DNA from 2 places in the Variovorax sp. NFACC27 genome. Region 2 is predicted to be linked to the other one. Evidence: riboswitches for the same ligand, from Rfam matches in the RefSeq annotation. Region 2 holds a riboswitch; the other holds the start of a gene.
What was found. Region 2 has a riboswitch for glycine ahead of gcvT (glycine cleavage system aminomethyltransferase GcvT). Riboswitches for the same ligand answer to the same signal wherever they lie in the genome.

Region 1 (7,638 bases), 4.1 Mb from region 2:
GCTCTTCAAACTCCTTTTGAAGTGCCACATGCCTAGCCTCTAGTTCGGAATGTTCCTTGTGCAATCCTGACGCCCACTGCATAACCTTCTGCTGCTCCGCATACAGGTCGTTGCCAGCCTCTGCGAACAGATTAGGCCCCATGGGCGGCAGCAAATCTTCGCTTGCAGCGCAGATGGCGACGAAATACATTGCGCGATCAGCGTTCTGGGTCTGAGCCTTTAGCTCATCGTCCGACAAGAGCAACGCCTCGTAGTTGGCGGCGCTCCCTTCAAGTGGAAACAGCGCCGAGGCGGTCAGGAAGCGTTGGGCAAAATATCGATTGACGGGAAAGAAACGGCGGAGCAACGCATCGAGTTCATCGAAGTACAACTCCTTGACATGAAACTCGTTCACGTAGTTTCGCTCATCCGAATACACCTTCTTGTTGGGCGACGAGATGATCAGGATGCCAGAAGGCTTCAACACACGCCGCAACTCCCCGAGCATCTCGTCTTGCTCCGCCAGATGCTCGAGCGTCTCGAAAGACACGGCAACATCGACACTGGCATCTTTCAGCGGGATGGCTGTTGCACTGCCTTCCACGAATCGCAGATTGGTCTGCACGGCGTAGCGCTGCCGCGCATGCTCGACAGCTTCTTTCGAGATATCTACACCGACAACGGAACTCGCAGTTTTCGCAAGCAGCGCGGAGCCATAACCCTCGCCACAGGCAATATCCAGCACGTCGCGCCCCACGCATAGCGATTGCACCCACCCGTACCGATGCATATGCTCGTAGCGAATCTCGCCCGTTTCAGTGGGAATGAACCGTTCACCGGTGAAGTTCAACATGGGGATTCAGTTTTTCTCGAAATACGAAATCATTCGAACAATTCAGCCGAACGCAAAGTCGCTGCGCCCGCATCCTTTGCTGACAACTGGGGGACCGAGCCAACCTCTGGCCATTCGATCGCCAGATCGCCATCGTTCCAGATGATCGCGCGCTCATGTGACGGGGCGTAGTAGTCCGTGGTCTTGTAGAGAAACTCCGCCGTTTCGCTAAGCACCAAAAACCCGTGTGCGAAACCTTCCGGAACCCACAATTGCCTGTGGTTTTCCTCGCTCAACTCGACGCCCACCCACTTGCCGAAAGTCGGCGACGACTTGCGAATGTCCACCGCCACATCGAACACGGCCCCTCTCACCACACGCACCAGCTTGCCCTGCGGTTGCTGGATCTGATAGTGCAAGCCGCGCAGAACCCCTTTCACCGAGCGCGAGTGATTGTCCTGAATGAAATTCACATGGCGGCCGACGGCTTCGTCAAACGCCTTCTGATTGAAGCTCTCGAAGAAAAACCCGCGCGCGTCGCCAAACACCTTCGGCTCGATCACCAGTACTTCGGGAATGATGGTCGGCGTGGCTTTCACGAACGCACCTCGTCGTTCAACAAGTGTTTCAGATACTTGCCATAACCACTCTTCTCGAGCGGCACGGCGAGCTTTTCGAGTTGCTCACTCGTGATGAATCCGTTGCGCCACGCAATCTCTTCAGGGCAGGCTGTCTTCAACCCTTGCCGATGCTCCAGCGTTGCAATGAACTGCCCTGCTTCCAGCAGGCTGTCATGCGTACCCGTATCGAGCCACGCATAGCCTCGCTGCATGATCTGCACGTTGAGCTGATCGCGATCCAGATACGCCTGGTTGACGGCGGTGATCTCGAGTTCGCCACGCGCACTCGGCTTCACCGCCTTGGCGATATCCACTACCTGGTTGTCGTAGAAGTAGAGGCCCGTGACCGCATAGCTGCTCTTCGGCTTCACCGGCTTTTCCTCGATGCTGCTGGCCTTGCCCTTGTCGTCGAAGGCGACGACGCCATAGCGCTCAGGGTCCTGCACGTGATACGCGAACACGGTGGCGCCGGAAGTCTTCGCATCCGCATCGGCCAGCAGATGTACAAAATCATGGCCGTAAAAGATGTTGTCGCCCAGCACCAGTGCGCTCGGCGAGTTGCCGACGAACTTGTCACCGATGATGAAGGCCTGCGCGAGCCCGTCCGGGCTGGGCTGCACTTCGTACTGGAGGTTGATGCCCCATTGGCTGCCATCGCCCAGCAGCTGCTGGAAGCGCGGCGTGTCCTGCGGCGTGCTGATGATCAGGATGTCGCGCATGCCGCCCAGCATGAGCGTGCTGAGCGGGTAGTAGATCATCGGCTTGTCGTACACCGGCAGCAGTTGCTTGCTGATCGCTAGGGTCGCGGGGTGCAGGCGTGTGCCCGATCCACCGGCCAGGATGATGCCCTTGCGTTGCGTCGTCTTGGTCATGTTCTTCTTCTCGTGAAGTTCAAAGGATCTCGCGCAGCATGCGCGAGACGCCTTCCTGCCAGGGCGGCAGGCGCAGGCCGAAAGTGGTCTGCAGCTTGGAGGTATCGAGGCGTGAATTGTGCGGGCGCTTCGCAGGCGTCGGGAAAGCGCTGGTCGGCACGGCTTCGACGGCATCCGGTCCGGCCTTGAGTTCGACGCCAGCCTGCTGAGCCATTTCGAGCACGAAGCGCGCGTAGCCGTGCCACGTCGTTTCGCCGCCGGCAATCGCGTGATACAGGCCCGCCTTCGACGAGTCCTGCAAGGTCGCCCGGATGGCGTGCGCCGTCACGTCTGCCAGCAGTTCCGCACCGGTAGGCGCACCGAACTGGTCATCGATGACAGTCAGCTTGTCGCGCTCCTTCGCCAGCCGCAGCATGGTCTTGGCGAAGTTGCCGCCGCGCGCTGCATACACCCAGCTTGTGCGAAAGATCAGGTGCTTCGCGCAGTTCCGCGCAACCAACTGCTCGCCCTCGAGCTTGGTCTGGCCGTACACGCTGAGCGGACCGGTCGCATCGTCTTCCTTCCAGGGCTTCGTGCCACTGCCGTCGAAAACATAGTCGGTCGAGTAGTGCACCATCAGCGCGCCGATCTTCTGCGCCGCTTCGGCCACGACTCCAGGTGACGTAGCGTTGAGCTTGCGCGCGAACTCGGGTTCGCTCTCGGCCTTGTCGACCGCGGTGTGCGCCGCGGCATTGACGATCACGTCGGGGCGGACCTTCAGCACCGTATCGGCCAGCTCCTCCGGCCGACTGAAGTCGGCGTGAAAATCGGTGCTGTCGAAATCGAGCGCAACCAGCTCACCGAGCGGCGCCAGGCTGCGCTGCAACTCCCAACCGACCTGCCCACCCTTGCCCAGCAGCAGCAGCTTCATGCCGCAGCCTTCGCGTTGCTGTCGTACTGCTTCTCGACCCACTCGCGGTAGGCGCCGCTCTGCACGTTGCGCACCCACTCGCTGTTCGCGAGGTACCACTCCACGGTCTTGCGGATGCCGGTATCGAAGGTCTCTGCGGGCTTCCAGCCAAGCTCGGCTTCGAGCTTGCGTGCGTCGATGGCGTAGCGGCGGTCATGGCCGGGACGGTCCGTGACGTAAGTGATCTGTTCCTTGTACGGCTTGCCGTCGTTGCGGGGGCGCAATTCGTCGAGCAGCGCGCAAACTGTGTTGACGATCTCGATGTTGGGCTTCTCGTTCCAGCCGCCCACGTTGTAGGTCTCGCCCAGCTTGCCGGCTTCAAGCACGCGGCGGATGGCGCTGCAGTGGTCCTTCACGTAGAGCCAGTCGCGCACCTGCATGCCGTCGCCGTACACGGGCAGGTTCTTGCCAGCCAGCGCGTTGACGATCATCAGCGGGATCAGCTTCTCAGGGAAGTGGAACGGACCGTAGTTGTTCGAGCAGTTCGTGGTCAGCACCGGCAGGCCGTAGGTGTGGTGCCAGGCGCGCACGAGGTGGTCGCTGGCTGCCTTGCTGGCCGAATACGGGCTGTTCGGCTCGTACTTGTTCTCCTCGGTGAAGGCCGGGTCGGTCTTGGAGAGCGAGCCGTAGACCTCGTCGGTCGACACGTGCAGGAAGCGGAAGGCCGACTTCTGATCGGCCGGCAACGCGCTCCAAAACCCGCGCACCGACTCGAGCAGGCGGAAGGTGCCGAGCACGTTGGTCTGCACGAAGTCTTCGGGGCCGTGGATCGAGCGGTCGACGTGCGACTCGGCGGCGAAGTTCATCACGGCGCGCGGCTTGTGCTCGGCCAGCAGGCGGTCGACGAGGGCGCTGTCGCCGATGTCGCCCTGAACGAAGATGTGCTTCGGGTTGCCCTTGAGCGACGCGAGCGTCTCGAGGTTGCCCGCGTAAGTCAGTTTGTCGAGGTTCACGACCGGCTCGTCGCTGTTCGCGATCCAGTCGAGAACGAAATTGGCGCCGATGAAGCCAGCGCCGCCTGTAACCAGGATCATGGGGTCCCCTGAATGTTGGAAGTCATTGCCGTGTCGCAATGGACGTTAACGCGCGATTATCCCATTGGGCCAATGGACGAAAACACAAGACGTTACCGATCTCTTTTCGCTGTGTTTACAATTGCGCTTTGCAGGAGAGCGGGCCACTCTGATGGCCCTACCGAAGGCGCAAACTCCCATAAACGCTCAGGTCGGCCCGACGAAGTCTTGGAGATTTCGGCAAGGGGTCAGTACTGCATCAATTGAAACGCCGTCTGGAGAGCCGCCACTTCACGTGGCGCACCGAAGGAGCAAATCCGTTGCGAAGGTGCAACAGATGAATCTCTCAGGTACCGAGGACAGGGGGAGCGGCAACTTGGACTGCGGTCGTCCAGTTGCTTTCGCTATTTATTCGATAGCAAACAACACCCGCCGTTCAAGCGCTGCAACCTCAAAAGGTACTTGAAATGCGCGTGATCGTTCTCGGCGCCGGCCTGCTCGGCGTGACCTCGGCTTACTACCTCCAGCAACTCGGCCACGAAGTGACCGTGATCGACCGGCAGGCCACCCCGGCTGCCGAAACCAGCTTCGCCAACGGCGGACAGATCTCCGTCAGCCACGCCGAACCCTGGGCCAACCCCAGCGCCCCCCTGAAGGTGCTGCAATGGCTGGGCAAGGAAGACGCCCCGCTGCTCTTCCGCATGCGCGCCGACATGCGCCAGTGGCTCTGGGGCCTGCAGTTCCTGCGCGAATGCACGCCGGCGCGCACCCGTCACAACATCGAGCAGATCGTGCGTCTCGGCACATACAGCCGCTCGATGTTGCAACAGTTGCGCCGCGACACCGGCCTCAGCTACGACCAGCGCACGCAAGGCATCCTGCACTTCTACACGACGCAGAAGGAGTTCGACGGCGCCCTCGAGCCCGCCGAACAGATGCGCGCCCTGGGCTGCGAGCGCCTGGTCATCTCGGCCGACGAGGCCGTGAAGCTCGAGCCCGCCCTCGCCCACATCCGACCGAAGCTGGCCGGCGCCACCTACACGGCCGAGGACGAATCGGGCGACGCCAACCGCTTCGCCCGCGAGCTCGTGGGCCTGGCCGCCGCCGCGGGCGTGAAGTTCCTGATGAGCCACACCGTGACCGCGCTGCGCGAGGCCGGCGGCAGCATCGACCACGTCGAGGCCACCGACAGCGAAGGCCGCTTCCAGCGCATCCGCGGCGACGCCTTCGTGCTGGCGATGGGCTCGCTGAGCCCGCTGTACGCCGCGCCGCTGGGCATCCGGCTGCCGATCTACCCGGCCAAGGGCTACTCGGTGACGCTGCCCGTCAAGGACGCCTCGAAGGCACACCAGGTCTCGCTGACCGACGACGAATTCAAGCTCGTGTTCTCGCGCTACACCTCGGCATCGGGCGACCGCCTGCGCATTGCCGGCACGGCCGAACTCAACGGCTACGACCGCGACCTGAACCGCGTGCGCTGCGAAGCCATCGTGCGCCGCGTCGAAGAACTGTTCCCGGGCGCAGGCGACACCACGCAAGCCCAGTTCTGGACCGGCCTGCGTCCCGCCACGCCGAGCAACGTCCCGCTGATCGGCAAGACGAAGCTGCCGAACCTGTTCCTCAATACCGGCCACGGCACCCTGGGCTGGACGCACGCCTGCGGCTCGGGCAAGTCGATCGCGCGGATCGTGAGCGGACTGGAGCCGGAGGTCGATTTCGCGTTCACGGGGATGCCTGCGCCCAAGCCGCGCATCCCGCAACCCGCACTGGGCTGACGAACCGGCAAGCCCTGGATCACGCCTTGAACGTGATCCAGGGCCTGAGCCGCACCGCGCAGTGGATCAGGCCTGCGCGCTCCTGCGCGTCGATCACTTCGCCGATGGGCTTGTAGGCCTGCGGCGCCTCCTCGATCCGGCGCTCCTCCCGCAAGGTCACGCACTGCCAGCTTGCCTGCTCGTCGACGGGCGCCGGCCGCATCGCGCGCACCTGCTGCCGACGCATCCGCCGGCCAGCGCCATGGCTGCACGACCAGAGCCAGTCTTCGTGCCCCAGTCCGGCCGCCAGGTACGAGTAGTCACCCATGGAGCCGGGAATCAGCGCCAGATCGCCCGCGTCCGCCGGCGTCGCACCCTTGCGGTGGATATTCATGCCGTGTTCCCGCAGCACGACGTTGTGCGGCACGTCCACGACGAGCCTCGACGAAGTGGCACCCAGCAATTCCGCGAAATCCTTGCGTACCAGTTCGGCCAGGACGACCCGGTTTGCCCATGCGTAACGCGCCGCCACCCCCATGGCCTCCAGATATTCGTCGGCCAGCGGTCCCGCCAGGCCGTACAAGCCGCTTTTCGGATGGCGCAGGCCCTTGGGCCATTCGTCGCGGGCACGGTCCATCCAGCGGCCGCCCACATGGAACCCGATGTCGCGCGAGCCGCTGTGGATCATCACGACCACGTCCCCTGCCTTCAGGCCGGCGCGATAGGCCTCGTGACGGTCCATCACATGGTCGACAACTTGCAGTTCCACGAAGTGATTGCCGCTGCCCGGCGTGCCGAGGCAGGGGTCACGAAACACCTCATGGCGGACGCCGGTGTAGGCCTCGGGCGCATGCCGCGCGCTGCCGCCGAACGTCGCCAGGCCGATGCAGGCATCGAGTTCGGCCTGCATCCGGTCGCGGTCGCACGCCGACCATAGCCCGCCGTCCTGAACCGCTTCGAGGAATGCCGACGGCCCCACATCGAACAGCGCCCTGAATGCCGCCGTGTGCACCGGCACGTCGCGCCCGTTGTCGAGCAGGCTGCGCGTGAGCCGCTCGACCAGCCGCGTCTTGTGCGGCGCCACCTGGTCGAGCGTGAGCCCGGTGGTCAGCAGTCGCATGCCACAGTTGATGTCGGTACCCACCGCTGCGGGAATGACGAAGTCGGCATCGGTCGCGACAACGCTGCCGACAGGCGCGACAGAGCCCGGATGGAAGTCGGGCGTCGCACAGGCCTTGCACACGCCCCGCTCGCCGTCGGGCGAGCGCACGCTGGCAAAAGCCAGCAACTGATTCACCGCCTTTTCTTCCAGCGGAAGACTGGGTGGCAGGAGCACCGTGGCCTGCGAGGCCTCGTGGTGCAGGTGATAAACGCCGTCGCGGTAGTCGACGGCAATGCCAGCACGCGAAAAGGCGCGCTGAAGTCTCGAGAAACGAAGGTCGCTCATGGCTGCTGTTCCATTGGGGAAACCGTGTCGGCTTCCTGCCTCGTCGCACTTTGCGTGGAGAGGCGAAAGAGATCGCCCGCGCATCACTGACGATGCGCGGCTGGCTCTTTCTTGCAGCAGCAGAGATTCAAGAAAGCGGGCGGATTCTAGCGATGCATGTTTCCGCCGGAAA
Region 2 (7,638 bases):
CCGCAGGCTTGGTTTCCGAAACCAAGCTCCGGAGGACAACCGTATGAACCTGATGAGCGTCGACCTCTACCAGAGTGCCACCGATTCGGAGAAATTCCTCGCGCTTCCCGCGGGCACCGATCCCGCCGAACTCATGGGCCCGATGACCTTCGACCGCGACTATGCGCAGGTCAGGCGATACCGCGAGGCATTCCAGTTCGATCCGTCCGAGGCCTACGCGGGCGTCAATGCCGCGAAGATCGCGGCGGACATCCTGACCGTGAAGTGGGCGACCTACCGCCGCGAGTCGCCGTAGCGCATTGCGCAGAGGTACAAGGCGGCGCGACGGCGGCACCGGGCCGCCGTGCGCCACCGCCTCTTCTTCAGGCCTCTTCGGCTTCCTCGTCGTACTCGGAGACCGGCACGCAGCTGCAGAACAGGTTGCGGTCGCCGTACACGTTGTCGACGCGGCCGACGGGCGGCCAGTACTTGGCGTTCTTGAGCGCGGCCAGCGGGAACGCGCCGAGTTCGCGCGAGTACGGGTGGCTCCACTCGCTGCCCAGCAGGCTCGCGGCCGTGTGGGGCGCATGCTTGAGCGGGTTGTCTTCCTTCGGCCAGACGCCTTCCTCGATGCGGCGGATCTCGCCGCGGATGGCGATCATCGCGTCGATGAAGCGATCGAGTTCGGCCAGCGGCTCGCTCTCGGTGGGCTCCACCATCAGCGTGCCGGGCACGGGGAAGCTCAGCGTGGGGGCGTGGAAGCCGTAGTCGATGAGACGCTTGGCCACGTCTTCGGCGGTGACGCCGCTGGTGTCCTTGAGCGGGCGCAGGTCGAGAATGCACTCGTGCGCAACGTGCCCATTGGGGCTCGCGTACAGCGTGGGGTAGTGGTCCTTCAGGCGCGCGCTGATGTAGTTGGCGCTGAGGATGGCCGTCTCGGTCGCGGCCTGCAGGCCCTTGGCACCCATCATGCGGCAGTACATCCAGCTGATCGGCAGCACGGCCGCGTTGCCCAGCGGCGCGGCCGACACGGCGCCCACGCCGTTCGACGCCACGCCCGCCGTCGCATGCCCCGGCAGGTAGGGCACGAGGTCTTCCACCACGCAGACCGGGCCAACGCCGGGGCCGCCGCCGCCGTGCGGGATGCAGAAGGTCTTGTGCAGGTTCAGGTGGCTCACGTCGCCGCCGAACTCGCCCGGCGCGGCCACGCCGACCAGCGCGTTCATGTTGGCGCCGTCGACGTACACGCGCCCGCAGTGCTCGTGCACCAGCTCGCACAGCTCCTTCACGCGGGTCTCGAACACGCCGTGCGTGCTGGGGTAGGTGATCATCACGGCGGCCAGGTTGGCGCTGTGCTTCTCGCAGGCGCGCTTCAGGTCGTCCATGTCGACGTTGCCCTGCGCGTCGCAGGCCGTCACCACCACCTGCAGGCCCACCATCTGCGCGCTGGCCGGGTTGGTGCCGTGCGCCGAGGAGGGAATCAGGCAGATGTTGCGATGGCCTTCGCCCTTGGCCTCGTGGAAGGACTTGATGGCCAGCAGGCCCGCGTACTCGCCCTGCGAGCCCGCGTTGGGCTGCAGGCTGATGCCCGCGTAGCCGGTGGCCTCGCACAGCCATGCGCGCAGCTGGGCGTCGAGCTGGGCGTAGCCCTGCAGCTGGTCGGCCGGCGCGAAGGGATGGATGCTGGCGAACTCGGGCCAGGTGATGGGGATCATCTCGCTGGTCGCGTTGAGCTTCATGGTGCAGCTGCCCAGAGGGATCATGCTGCGGTCGAGCGCGAGGTCCTTGTCCGACAGGCTGCGGATGTAGCGCAGCATCGCCGTCTCGCTCTTGTGCGTGTTGAACACCGGGTGCGTGAGGAATGCGCTGGTGCGGCGCAGTTCCTCGGGAATCAGCGGTACGGTGCTGCCCGAGAGATCGTCGAAACGCGGCGCCTGCGTGCCTGCCGGCGCGAAGAGGCCCCACAGAGTTTCGACGTCGGCGCGCGTGCTGGTCTCGTCCAGCGAGATGCCCAGGTGCTGCTGCAGGCGCTGGCGCAGGTTGACGCCCGCGGCCTGCGCGCGCTCGATGATCGACTGCGTGTCTTCGCCGGTGCGGATGGTCAGCGAATCGAAGGCGGTGGCGTTCACCGGCTCGCGGCCCATCAGCGATAGGCCCTTGGCGAGCACGGCGGTGAGCGCCGCCACGCGCTGGGCGATGCGGGTGAGGCCGTCGGGCCCGTGGTACACGGCGTACATGCTGGCCACCACGGCCGGCAGCACCTGCGCGGTACAGATGTTGGAGGTGGCCTTCTCGCGGCGGATGTGCTGCTCGCGCGTCTGCAGCGCGAGGCGGTAGGCGGGCTGGCCGTGCGTGTCGACGCTCACGCCCACCAGGCGGCCCGGCAGCGAGCGCTTGAACTCGTCGCGGCAGGCCAGGTAGGCGGCGTGCGGGCCGCCGTTGCAAAGCGGCATGCCGAAGCGCTGCGTTGTGCCGCAGACGATGTCGGCGCCCCATTCGCCCGGAGGCGCAAGCAGCGTCAGCGCCAGCAGGTCGGCCGCGACGATGAAAGCCGCGTCGCACTGGTGCGCGTGGCCCGCGAGCGGACGCAGGTCGTGCACGTGGCCGGTGGTGGCGGGGTACTGCGCGAGCACGCCGAAGAAGGCGCCGCTCACCATCAGGTGCGGCAGCGTTTCCGACACGGTGCTGACCTTGACCTCGATGCCCAACGGGGCGGCGCGCGTCTTGATCACTTCGATGGTCTGTGGATGGCAGTCGCCGGAGACCAGGAACACGTTGCTCTTGCTCTTCACGCTGCGCTTGGCGAGCGTCATGGCCTCGGCCGCGGCCGTGGCTTCGTCGAGCATCGATGCGTTGGCGATGGCCATGCCCGTGAGGTCGCACACCATCGTCTGGAAGTTGAGCAGGGCTTCCATGCGGCCCTGCGAGATCTCGGCCTGGTAGGGCGTGTAGGCGGTGTACCAGGCGGGGTTCTCGAGGATGTTGCGCAGGATCACGCCCGGCGTGTGGTTGCCGTAGTAGCCCTGGCCGATGAAGTTGCGGAACACCTTGTTCTTCGACGCCATCGCCTTCAGCTCGGCCAGCGCGTCGGCTTCGGTCACCGGCGCGGGCAGGCGCATCGGCTTCGCGCGGCGGATGGCCGCGGGCACGATGCCGTCGATGAGCTCCGCGCGCGTCTCCGAGCCGATCGCCGGCAGCATGCGCGCCTCGTCCGCCGCGTCGATGCCGATGTGGCGGGCGAGGAATTCTTCGGCGTTCTCTAGTTCTTGCAAAGAAGGAAGGGCGGGCGTCGGCATGGCGTTGAAGGCTCGGAGGGAAAGAACAAAGGTGCTGCTGAAAAATTCAGCGGATCAGGACTCGGCTGCGAACTTGTCGTAGGAGGCCGCGTCCAGCAGGGCGTCGAGCTGCGCGGGGTCGCTCAGCTTGACCTTGAAGAACCAGCCGGCGGCCAGCGGGTCGCTGTTGGCCAGCGACGGGTCGGCGCGCAGGGCTTCGTTCACCTCGGTGATCTCGCCCGACACGGGCATGAACACGTCGGCCGCGGCCTTGACCGATTCGACGACGCCGGCGACTTCGCCCTGGGCGAAGGTCTTGCCGACTTCAGGCAGGTCGACGAAGACCACGTCGCCCAGCGCGTCCTGCGCATGCACGGTGATGCCGACGGTGGCTGCGTCGCCCTCGGCCGACACCCATTCGTGGTCCTTGGTGTACTTGATGCTCATGGTGGAAAAACTCCTCGTGGAAAAAAGTGGATCGGGGTGCAGAGCCTAGCCGGTCGATCTGACTGGGCGGCGCTCAGCCCCGGTAGTAACGGGTGGGCACGAAAGGCATGGTCGAGACCTCCATCGGCACCGGCTTGCCGCGCACGATGGCCTGCACGCGCGTGCCCGGCTCGGCGAAGGCTGTAGCCACGTAGCCCATGGCGATGCAGCGGTCGGCCGTGGGGCCGAGCAGGCCGCTGGTGACGAGGCCGATGTCCTGGCCCTCGAAAGACTGGAGCACCGTGCCGTCGCGCACCGGAATGCGCTCGAGGGCGACGAGGCCCACGCGCTTGCGCTTCAGCGTGTCGTGGTCGGTGTGGCCGGCCGCACCCGCGGTAGCCGCGGCGAGCTGGGCGAGGATCTTCGCGGCGCCCGGGAAGCCGCCTTCGCGTGCCCCGCCCGCGCGGCGCACCTTCTGCATCGCCCAGTTGAGCGAGGCCTCGACCGGCGTGGTGGTGGTGTCGATGTCGTTGCCGTAGAGGCACAGGCCGGCTTCGAGCCGCAGCGAGTTGCGCGCGCCCAGGCCGACGGGCTTGACCTCGGGCTGTGCCAGCAGCAGGCGGGCGAGGCGCTCGGCGTCGGATGCAGCTACCGAGATCTCGAAGCCGTCCTCGCCGGTGTAGCCGCTGCGGGTGACGAAGGCCGGAATGCCGCCGATCTGCACCGCGCCGCCCGTCATGAACACGAAGCGCTCGACGCCGGGCGACAGCCGCGCCAGCGTGGCCGCGGCCTGCGGGCCCTGCAGGGCGAGCAGCGCGTGGTCGGGCAGGGGGCGCACCTCGCAGCGCGAGCCGATCTTCTGCTGGATGTGGGCGATGTCGGCCACCTTGCAGGCCCCGTTGACGATCACGAAGATCGAGCCGTTGCCCTCGTTGAAGAACATCAGGTCGTCGAGGATGCCGCCCTCGTCGTCCAGCAGCAGGCCGTAGCGCTGCTTGCCGGCGGGCAGGTCGATCACGTCGACGGGCATCAGGGTCTCGAAGGCGGCCGCGGCGTCGGGCCCGACCAGGCGCAGCTGGCCCATGTGGGAAATGTCGAACAGGCCGGCCGCGTCGCGCGTGTGCTTGTGTTCGGCCATCAGGCCGGCGGGGTACTGGACCGGCATCGAATAGCCGGCGAAGGGCACCATGCGGGCGCCCAGTTCCAGGTGGAGGTCGTACAGCGGCGTCTTGAGAAGCTGGGCGTCGGGGGTAGCGGAGGAAGAAGCAGCCACGGGGCACTCCAAAGGGGCAGTCGAAATCCATGACGCAAGCCATGGGCCACCCCTGCTGTCCGCTTTACCTGAGAGATTCGCCCCACGATCGGGGTTTGCTCCTTCGGTGGACCGCCGCCCGTGGGCAACGGCCTCTCTCCAGCAAGGAAACGCCGGCTTTCACCGGCGCCTCGTCAGTCCTTTTGCCTGAGCGTTCGGGAAGTCCCTGCGCCTTCGGCGGCCCCGGCACGCGGGGCTCTCTCCTGACCCCGGGAAGTGTAGTGGATCGCGCGGGCCCTTCGCGCTATCCCGACCAAAGACGCCACGCCCCGAAGCAGGCCGCGGCCCACACGGCCACGACGAAGGCCGCGCCCCAGCGGCTGACTGGCCTGGCGCCGCGCTCGCGCAGCCATTCGTCCGCCCTGGCGCGGCAATCCGCGAGCACCGCGGGGGGAATCAGCCGGATGGCGAGCCAGATCAGCCCCGGCAGCAGCAAAACGTCGTCGACGTAGCCCAGCACCGGAATGAAGTCGGGAATGAGGTCGATCGGGCTGAGCGCGTAGGCGACCACGAAGGCGCCCAGTGCCTTGGCATGCCATGGGGTGGACGGGTGCCTGCCGGCGAACCAGAGCGTGACGCCGTCGCGCTTCAGGCGCTTCGCCCAGCTGCGAAGGCGCCCGGACAGGGGGATTGCGGGAGGCGGCGAGTTCACCCGGCGATGGTGTCACAGCCCCGGCCGGGCATCTCGCGTATCCCTTTTGTCGTCAATGCACGACTTCGGCCGGCGGCAGCAGCCGGTCGATGCGCTCGCGCAGCGATTCGGCACGCTCCACGCCCGCGCTCTTCTCGATCTCGGTGAGCATCAGCGCGGCGATGGTCAGCATGGCGTTGCGGTCGCGCGCCTCGCGCAGCGCGTCGCGCATCTGCAGCGCGAACTTGGGGTCGCGCCGCACGAACATGCGCTCGCAGATGTCGAAGAGGAACATGCGGGTGGTGGCCAGCGAACGCTTGCCGTCGAAGGTGTCGGCCGAGGTGGCCACCTGGATCGGCTGGGCGGCGGGGATGGGCGAGGGCGCGGGCTGCGCGGGAGGCTCCGCCGGGGCTGCCGCTGCCTTCGGGCTCTGCAGGTAGCCCTTGTCGATCAGCGCCTGGATCGCCTGCTCGGCCTCATCCCGGTTGGCGAAGAGCGGGCTGAAGTCGGTAAGGGAGCGCCGGCCGTCGGCCATCAGCAGCAGGGCGCGTTCGCGCTGGCTGAGCGTGCGCTGTCCGCCCTGGAGTTCGTCGCGCGCCTTGTCGGTCTTGGTGGGAAACATGGCAGCCACAGCTTTCGGGAATCGAGGGCTGCAGCATCGTTGCAAGTAGTGACATCTCCATGAACCGTTTGGCTTACAGGGGCAATTCCGCGGCGGTCTTCAGCCGGCGCTTTCCTTGCGTATGAGCCACCGGTTGCCCATGCGCTGCAGCTCCAGCGTCTTGCGGCCTTTCTCGCGGAACTTGTCGGCGCTGTAGGTCTGCTCGAAGGTGGCGGTGGCCGATTGACCCTGGACGCTGATGACGAGGCTCTCGATGCCCACGTTGATGACGGCCTTGTCCTCGATGCGCGCGCGGCGGTCGGCCTCCCAGGCCTTGCGGTCCTGGCCGCGCGGCGGGGCGAAGTCGGGCGCATAGGCGGCAAGGTAGCGCGCCACGTCCCGTGCGGACCAGGCCGCGGCCCAGGCGCGCACGGCGGCTTCGACTTCGCGGATGCCGGCGGCGGGATCCACCGGCGCTGCCGCCGCCGATGCAGGGGCGGCCTGCGTGGCGGGCGCCGCGGGCGGGGCGCCGAAGGCGGCCGGTGCCAGCAATGCGCCGCCCATCACGCTGCCCATCACGCTGCCTGTCACGCCGCTTGTCAGGCAGCTCAGGAATCGATTCATGGCGCAGTCCCCTCCTTGTCGGTTGTCGCCCGATTCTGGCAGCGAACATGCGTGGGGCAGACCGGCCCCCGGGACCAGTATTCAGGCGGCAGCCCCTTCGGCTTCTGCCGGCACGGCCTGCAGCGTCCGGTTGCGCAGGCGCAGCGCCATCACCGCCGCGGCGCACAGCACGCACAGCACGGTCGTCAGCGTCACGCCGAGCCCGCGCGCGTCCGAGAGCATGCCGAAGAGCGGCGACACCAACCCGCCCACCGACAGCGCCAGCCCCAGCGCGATGCCGCTGGCCGTGGCCGGGTTGCGCGGCAGGTAGTCCTGCGCCAATGTCACCTGCGCGGCGAAGGGCAGGAACATGCAAAGGCCGAAAAGCCCGGTGCAGGCCAGTGCCCAGCCGGCGGTCGGCGCGAGCACGATGCCCGCGAGGGACGGAAGCGCGAGCAGGTAGCCGGCGCGGATCGTGCCCATGCGCCCGATGCGGTCGCCGAGCCAGCCTCCGAGCAGCGTGCCCACCGCGCCTGCCGCCGTGAATGCGGTGAGCGCCGCCGCGCCCTGGAAGGCCGAGCCGTGCAGGTCGCGCGTGATGCGCAGCGACAGCATCGAAAGCACCGTGACGTACGGAATCGACCAGCCCACGATGGTCGCCACCAGCAGCCCGAAGGCGCGCCAGTCGTTGTGCGGCTTCATCAGATGGTCGCCGGCCTTCGGGGCTGCCGCGGCGCTGCTGCCCGAGGCAGCGCCGCGACGCGCGTTCGCGGCGAACCACACCACGCCCATCGCCAGCGCCGGCAGGCCC

Region 1: linked by a shared signal. The riboswitch ahead of ABL840_RS05635 (D-amino acid dehydrogenase) and the one ahead of gcvT (glycine cleavage system aminomethyltransferase GcvT) in region 2 are both predicted to bind glycine.

What each region holds. Positions count from the first base shown of each region.
Region 1 is NZ_CP157613.1:1,199,409-1,207,046, reverse strand. Features, by position in the region: gene ABL840_RS05660 (class I SAM-dependent methyltransferase) at 1-832, opposite strand, end outside; gene rfbC (dTDP-4-dehydrorhamnose 3,5-epimerase) at 862-1,410, opposite strand; gene rfbA (glucose-1-phosphate thymidylyltransferase RfbA) at 1,407-2,303, opposite strand; gene rfbD (dTDP-4-dehydrorhamnose reductase) at 2,323-3,213, opposite strand; gene rfbB (dTDP-glucose 4,6-dehydratase) at 3,210-4,286, opposite strand; glycine riboswitch at 4,408-4,496, shown strand; glycine riboswitch at 4,531-4,638, shown strand; gene ABL840_RS05635 (D-amino acid dehydrogenase) at 4,733-6,040, shown strand; gene ABL840_RS05630 (RtcB family protein) at 6,060-7,466, opposite strand.
Region 2 is NZ_CP157613.1:5,377,982-5,385,619, reverse strand. Features, by position in the region: gene ABL840_RS25210 (hypothetical protein) at 44-295, shown strand; gene gcvP (aminomethyl-transferring glycine dehydrogenase) at 363-3,275, opposite strand; gene gcvH (glycine cleavage system protein GcvH) at 3,330-3,701, opposite strand; gene gcvT (glycine cleavage system aminomethyltransferase GcvT) at 3,775-4,953, opposite strand; glycine riboswitch at 4,999-5,105, opposite strand; glycine riboswitch at 5,118-5,208, opposite strand; gene ABL840_RS25190 (YkvA family protein) at 5,237-5,623, opposite strand; gene ABL840_RS25185 (hypothetical protein) at 5,697-6,245, opposite strand; gene ABL840_RS25180 (DUF4440 domain-containing protein) at 6,345-6,848, opposite strand; gene ABL840_RS25175 (MFS transporter) at 6,930-7,638, opposite strand, start outside.